2 regions of the Rhodobacter sp. NSM genome follow, and region 2 is predicted to be linked to the other one. Evidence: riboswitches for the same ligand, from Rfam matches in the RefSeq annotation. Region 2 holds a riboswitch; the other holds the start of a gene.
What was found. A riboswitch is a leader RNA that binds a small molecule or an ion and turns the genes downstream of it on or off. The one in region 2 is predicted to bind cobalamin.
Positions count from the first base shown of each region.

Region 1: another riboswitch for cobalamin. It lies ahead of ACTVZP_RS01555 (TonB-dependent receptor plug domain-containing protein); the one in region 2 lies ahead of ACTVZP_RS11925 (DUF1636 family protein).

Region 1 is NZ_JBQPXH010000001.1:327,340-330,739, forward strand. It holds gene ACTVZP_RS01550 (amidase) at 1-986, opposite strand, end outside; cobalamin riboswitch at 1,118-1,316, shown strand; gene ACTVZP_RS01555 (TonB-dependent receptor plug domain-containing protein) at 1,444-3,291, shown strand; gene ACTVZP_RS01560 (ABC transporter substrate-binding protein) at 3,266-3,400, shown strand, end outside.
Region 2 is NZ_JBQPXH010000005.1:61,108-64,507, forward strand. It holds gene cobN (cobaltochelatase subunit CobN) at 1-583, opposite strand, end outside; gene cobW (cobalamin biosynthesis protein CobW) at 587-1,624, opposite strand; gene ACTVZP_RS11925 (DUF1636 family protein) at 1,621-1,977, opposite strand; cobalamin riboswitch at 2,077-2,271, opposite strand; gene ACTVZP_RS11930 (NnrS family protein) at 2,388-3,400, shown strand, end outside.

The DNA of each region.
Region 1 (3,400 bases), on a different contig from region 2:
GCGCGCCCCTTCAGCGCCTTGCGGATGCCAAGCGCCGTGCCGCAGGCCACGATGTCGGTCCAGGCCTCCATCATCATTGCCACGTCCGCCTGCGGGAGGCAGGGCCGCACCGCGTGGCCCAGATCCTCGAGCAGCCGACCCGCGGCCTCGACCGCGGCCCGCACCTCGGGATGGATCGGGGTGCCGGTGAAGGTCGTGTCGCAGATCCCCACGCGCAGCCGCCGCGGCGGGCGGCTGATCGCATCCGCATGGCTGCGCAGAAGGGGCGGCGCCCAGTAGGGCGCGCCGGGATCGGCGCCCGCGCAGGCGTCGAGCATGTGGGCCGTGTCGCGCACGGACCAGCTGAGGAAGCCGTCGATCGCCATCCCTGCCCAGCCCTCGCCCGCGTAGGGCCCGTCAGGCAGCCGCGCCCGCGTGGGCTTCATCCCGAAGAGCCCGCAGGACGAGGCGGGGATGCGGACCGACCCGCCCCCGTCCGACCCGTGGGCCACGGCGACGATCCCGGCAGCGACGGCGGCGCCCGCGCCCCCCGACGATCCCCCGGAGGTGCGCTCGAGGTTCCAGGGATTGCGGGTCGGTCCGCCATAGACGGCGGCCTCGGTCGCGGGTCCGATCCCGCCCTCGGGCGAGGTCGTGCGCCCGAAGGTCACGACACCGGTCGCGCGGATGCGCTCGAAGATCGCGGAATCGCGCGGGTAGCGCGTGTTCTCGAGCAGCCGCGAGCCGTTGTGCGAGGGGAAGTCCACCGCCTCGCATCCGAGATCCTTGAGCAGGAAGGGCACGCCGCGGAACGGCCCGCGAGGAAGGCCGGATGCGATGGAGCGCCGCGCGCTTTCCTCCTGCAGCAGAACTACCGCATTGAGCGCCGGGTTCAGCGCTGCGACCGAAGCCAGCGCCGCATCGAGCAACTCCTCTGGCGTCACATCGCCGCTGGCGACAAGGGCCGCGAGGCCGGTTGCATCATCGGCGCCGAAACTTCGGAACATGCGGGTCCTCCATGCCTTTCGCGCCATGCTGCGGCGGAGAGGTGCGCCGCGTCCAACCTTTTCGCACCGCCCGCGCAGGAACGCGGGCGACAGGGGGCGGTGACGCCTGCTTGACAGCGCCGATGCTTGTCCTATTGAGAACCTGCTTCGGTTCCGGCGTCGTGTCCGGATGAAAAGGGAACGCGGTGCGGGCGATGGTCCAACTCCGCGGCTGCCCCCGCAACTGTAGGCGGCGAGCGACGACCGATCATGCCACTGGGTGCGCCCCGGGAAGGCCGGTCCGAGCGAAGACCCGCGAGTCAGGAGACCTGCCGAAGTGATCACCCTTTCCTGTGCGCGGGGCGCGTGCGGGAGGCGGGCCTTCCGCTTCAGGTGACGATCACCCTCGGCGGAAGGGATGACCCTTTCCGAGGACATGACAGGTCAGATCCGGCATCGCCCGGACGGAAAGGGACAGATGAAGAAGACAGCCGCCTCGCTCCTTGCGCTGATGGCCGCAGCTCCGCTGCAGGCGCAGGACATCGCCCTCGACGAGATCGTGGTCTCGCCGAGCCTCGTGGCCACCGAGGCAAGCCGCACCGGCGCCTCGGTCGACGTGGTGACGGCCGAGGACCTGCAGGCGACGGGCGAGATCCTGGTGAGCGACGTGCTCGCACGGCTTCCAGGCGTTTCCTACACCCGTAACGGCGGCCTCGGCACCTCTACGGCGCTGCGGATCCGCGGCCTGGGCCCGGCCTATCAGACGGTGCGGATCAACGGGATCGACGTGGCCGATCCCTCCGTCACGGAGTCGAGTTTCGACTTCGGCAGTCTCACCGCCGGCGGCATCGCCCGGATCGAGGTCCTGCGTGGTTCGCAGTCGGCGATCTACGGGTCGGAAGCGGTTGCGGGCGTGGTGGATATCGCCACCTACCGCCCGACCGAGCCGGGCACCTCCGGGCAGGTCACGCTCGAGGCGGGCAGCAACCGGACCTTCAATGGCGCCCTTTCGGCGGGCATTCTGGGAGAGCGGGGCGAACTGGCCTTCACGACGGCCCGCACCGTGACCGACGGCATCTCGCAGGCTGCCGCCGGAACCGAGCGCGACGGCTTCGACACGACCTTCCATGCGCTTTCCGGGGCCTACGACCTGACGGAGGATCTGCGCATCGGCGCGGCCTTCATCGCGCGGGACAGCGATCTCGACATCGACGGGCTCGTGTTCGACGAGAACTTCAACAGCAGCCTGGCCGATACGGACGACCGGGCAGCCGACCGTCTGCGCGGTGGTCGCGTGTTCGTGGACTTCACGCTCGGGCAGGTTCGCAACGAGATCGCCTATGCCGCCGCCGACACGCGCCGCGAGTATCCCGGAGGTTTTGTCGAACTCTATGAGGGCGAACGCCGCGCCCTTTCCTATCTCGGCTCGGTCGAAATGGGTGCACTGGGTCTGTCGCTCGGAGCGGAGCGGACGAAGGAGAGCTTCGAGAGCGACACGAACTCGGGCGACCTGACGACCGATGCGATCTTTGCCGAGGCGCGCTACGCCTTGACCCCCGCGATCGACCTCTCGTTCGCGGCGCGCCACGACGATCCTTCCGACTTTGACGGCAAGACGACGGGCCGCGTCGCCCTCGCCTGGCGCCTGCCCGACGACCTGATCCTCAGGGGCGTGGCTGGCACCGGATTCCGTGCGCCTTCGCTCTACCAGAGGTTCGGACCGGAAGGTTCGGACCGTCTCGGGCCGGAGACCAGCCGCAGCTACGAGCTGGGTCTGGAGAAGCTGCTGCCCAACGGCGGAAACCTTCAGGCGACCGTGTTCAGGACCGACATCACCGACCGCATCGCCTACATCGCCGGTGCGACCTTCTGCGCATCTCCCTGGGGATGCTATGACCAGCTGGACGGCGAGACGCGGACGAAGGGCGTCGAGATCTCGGGACGCAGCCCGCTGGGCCAAGGCTGGGAAGTCTTCGGCAGCTACACCTACACGGATGCGGTGGACGAGGAAAATGCTGTCGAGACGCGCGCCATCCGCGTGCCGCGGCACGACCTCGTTCTGGGCCTCGAAGGGCAGATCGCGGATCGCACGCGGGGGATCCTCACGCTGCAGCATGTGGCGGATGTCCTCGACGAGACCTATCCCGATCCTGCTGCGCCCCTCGATGACTGGACGGTCGTCAACGCGACGGTTACCTACGAGGTGACGGATGCGGCGGAGGCCTTCCTCCGTGTCGAGAACCTGTTCGACGAGGAGTATCAGACGGTGCGCGGTTATGCCCAGCCCGGTCGCTCGATCTATGCGGGCCTGCGTGCGCGCTTCTAGGCGCCTTGCGCTTGCGCTGGCGGCGGGTCTCGCCGCCGCTCCCGCCGTGGCCGAGGCGCCGCGGCGGGTCGTGTCGATCAATCTCTGCACGGACCAGCTCGCCATGATG
Region 2 (3,400 bases):
CGCTTCCGGCCTCGGGCGGCGGGATCACCCCGCGATCGGGGTCGTACCAGCCGCAATCCGGTACCCGCTTTTCGCCCGTCACCGGCCCGGCGTAGAGGCCTGCGGCCAGCGCAAGCTGCGCCAGCGCGGCCTGTGCCGCCACCGCACCACCGGCGTCGCAGAGGGTCGCGAGCCTGCGGAGCGTCGAGACCGGCAAGGTCGATGCGGCATCCAGCGCCGCGTCCTCGCGGCCATCCGCGGGCAGCACCGCCAGTGCGATGCCGCGGCGACGGCAGAGGTCCTGCACCTCCGCCAGCCCGTAGCTCCAGTAGCTCTCTCCGCCGATCAGCCGGATCAGGATCGCCCTGGCATGCGCCAGGACGCGCTCGGCATAGGTGTCGATCGACAGCGGATGCCGCAGAGCCACGATGTTGAGCAGGCGCAGCGGGGGCAGCCCGCCGCTCGCGCGATGCCAGCCTGCCGCGAAGGCCCCGAGGTCACTGTCCGAGAACGACAGCACCACCATATCCGCGGGCGTCTGACCCGGATCGAAGGGGGTGGCGGTCTCTTCCAGACCGTGGCTTTCGCGGAAGACGACATGCATGGCTCAGGCCAGCGCCTCCAGCAGGTCGGCGCGGATCCCCGCTTCGTCCACATTGGCGACCTCGGCGATCACCACCAGCCTCGAGGCGCGCTCGCCCGTCCAGGGACGGTCGTACTGATGGCGGACGCGCTCGCCCACCGCCTGCACAAGAAGCCGCATCGGCTTGCCTGCCACGGCGGCGTGCCCCTTCACCCGCAGCACGTTGCGCGTGCGCGCCAGCGCCCTGATCGCCTCGGCCAGGCGATCGGGGTCCGAGATTTCGGGCAGGTCCACCACGGTCGAGGCGAAGTCGTCGTGCTCGTGGTCGTCCGCGCCATCGTGGTGCGATGGTCGAGCGGCGAGATCGTCCTCCGCCGCCGCTTCGATGCCGAGGATGATCTGAGCATCGACCGCACCTTCGGTCACGGCGAGGATCGGGATGGGCCGGGGCGACTCCGCCTCCACCACGGCGCGTGCGGCCGCAAGCCCGGCTTCGCCCGCGAGATCGGCCTTGGTCAGCAGCACGAGGTCGGCGCAGGCGAGCTGGTCCTCGAACACCTCCGACAGCGGCGTCTCGTGGTCGGCCCCTTCGGCCACCGCCTGCGCGGCCACCGCCTCGGCATCCGGTGCGAACCGGCCCGCGGCCACAGCCTCGGCATCGGCCAGCGCGATCACGCCGTCGACCGTGATGCGCGAGCGGATGGCCGGCCAGTCGAAGGCCTTCAGCAGCGGCTTCGGCAGCGCGAGACCCGAGGTCTCGATCAGGATGTGGTCGGGGCGGCGGGGCAGGGCCATCAGCGCCTCGATGGTCGGGATGAACTCGTCGGCGACCGTGCAGCAGAGGCAGCCGTTCGCCAGCTCGACGATGGCCTCATCGGGGCAGTTCTCGTCGGAGCAGGCCCGGATCAGGTCGCCGTCCACGCCAACCGTGCCGAATTCGTTCACCAGCACGGCCAGCCGTCGCCCGCCCGGGTTCTGCATCAGGTGCCGGATCAGCGTGGTCTTGCCGGCGCCGAGAAAGCCGGTGATCACCGTGACGGGGATCTTCGCGAGGTCGGTCATGGGGTCTCTCCGGTCGGGGGGATGCGGGCAAGCGACTGCTTGCGGAAGATCTCGGGCCGCTCGCGCCAGGGAACGATCCCGTCCTTCGTGGCCGCGTAGGCGAGGACGCCGCTCACGATCTCGGCGGCATCCTCGTGACCGAGGCGTCCGTAGACGTAGGTCCAGCGGCCCGGCGCGGTAAGCGCGATGGCGCAACCCTGGGTGCAGGCGGAAAGGCATTCGACGGGCACGACGGTGAAGCCGTCGCAGCAGGCTGCAGCCAAGGCCGCGTGGAGCCGCGCGCCGGGCACGGGGCCGTCGCCGACGGGCTCCCCTGCGCGGCAGGTCGTGCAGACATGAAGTGTCACCGTCATCGGCCCGATCCGTTGGCTCGACGGATGGGGAGCCGATCGGGGGAATGAGGACGCAAGCCGCGGCGCCTCCGTCCACCGGCCGCGGAACACCCCGTCCGCCCGTAAAGTTCAGCGCGGGCAGGTCTCCCGGCTTGCGGATCCAGGGCCTGTCGGCCCAGCGGGCGCCCACCTTCCCAGCCCTGCGGGCCAGTGGTCTCGGGCGACCTTTCCGGTCACGGTCGCGGGGGCGGCTGCCGTCACGGCATTCCCTCTTCGCCTGTCGCAGTGACAGGAACCAGCGCGGGCTCTAGGTGCGGCAAAGCCACCTTCTTGTCAAGCGAGCAGGGTGTCAGGCGCGGCCGCTTGCCGCGTGCGCCCTTCACAAGCCGCGAGGGACAGGGCAGAAGAGGGGCTTTCCGAGGGCGAACCCGATGGCTGCCTTTTCCTATCTCTGGCTTGCACCCCACCGCCCGCTGTTCCTCCTGGCCGCGCTCTGGGCGCTGATCGCCGTCCTGTGGTGGCAGTTCGGCGGCAGTGTCGCCTTGCCTGTCCCGGAACTGGCAACGGCCGGCCTCTGGCATGGCCACGAAATGCTGTTCGGCCTCGGCTCCGCGGCGGTCGGCGGCTATTTCCTGACGGCCGCTCAGGGCTGGCGCGGCGGCGCGCCGCTCCAGGGCAGACGGCTGGCGAGCCTCGTGGGTCTCTGGCTCGTGGCACGGCTGGCGCTGGTTGTGCAGGGGCTGTGGCCGCATGTGCCGCTGTGGCTGCTGCATCCGGCCGCCGTGGCCTACTTCCTCATGCTCGCGGCGCTGCTCGCCCACGAGGCCGTGGTCTCCCGCCGCACCGCGAAGCTGGGCTTCGCGGGGGGCGTGCTGCTCTTCGCGCTGGCCGAGATGCTCTACCTGAGGGCGGCGCTCGGCGCCGAAGTGCCCGACACCGCCGCAATGGTCAGGGCCGGCTGGATGTTCTTCGCGATCAAGATCTCGATCATCGCGGGGCGCATGATCCCGGCCTTCACCACGAACTGGATCCGCCAGACCAGGGTGCAGGTGCCCGAACCCCTGCCGACGCCGGTGCTGGGCTGGAGCGCGCTGGCGCTGCTTTGGCTGGCCCTAGGCCTCGGCTTTGCGGGGGAGGAGAGGGTCTCGGCGCTGGCGCTGGTCGGAGCCGGTCTGGCGCAGGCGGCGAGGCTGACCTTCTGGCGCGGCTGGCGCTGCCGGGGCAACCTTCTGCTCCTGCTGCTGCATGCGACCTTCGGGTGGCTCGCCTTCGGGCTGGTCCTCGTGGGGCTGGCGCGGTCGGGGCTGGTGCCGATTTCCGAGATGGATGCGCTTCATGCAGTCACGATGGGTGCGATGTCGGGCATGATCCTGTCGCTGGCGTCGCGGGCCGCCGCCCCGCGGGACGGCGGCCCGCTCAGGGCGCGCCCGACGATGCTGGCAGC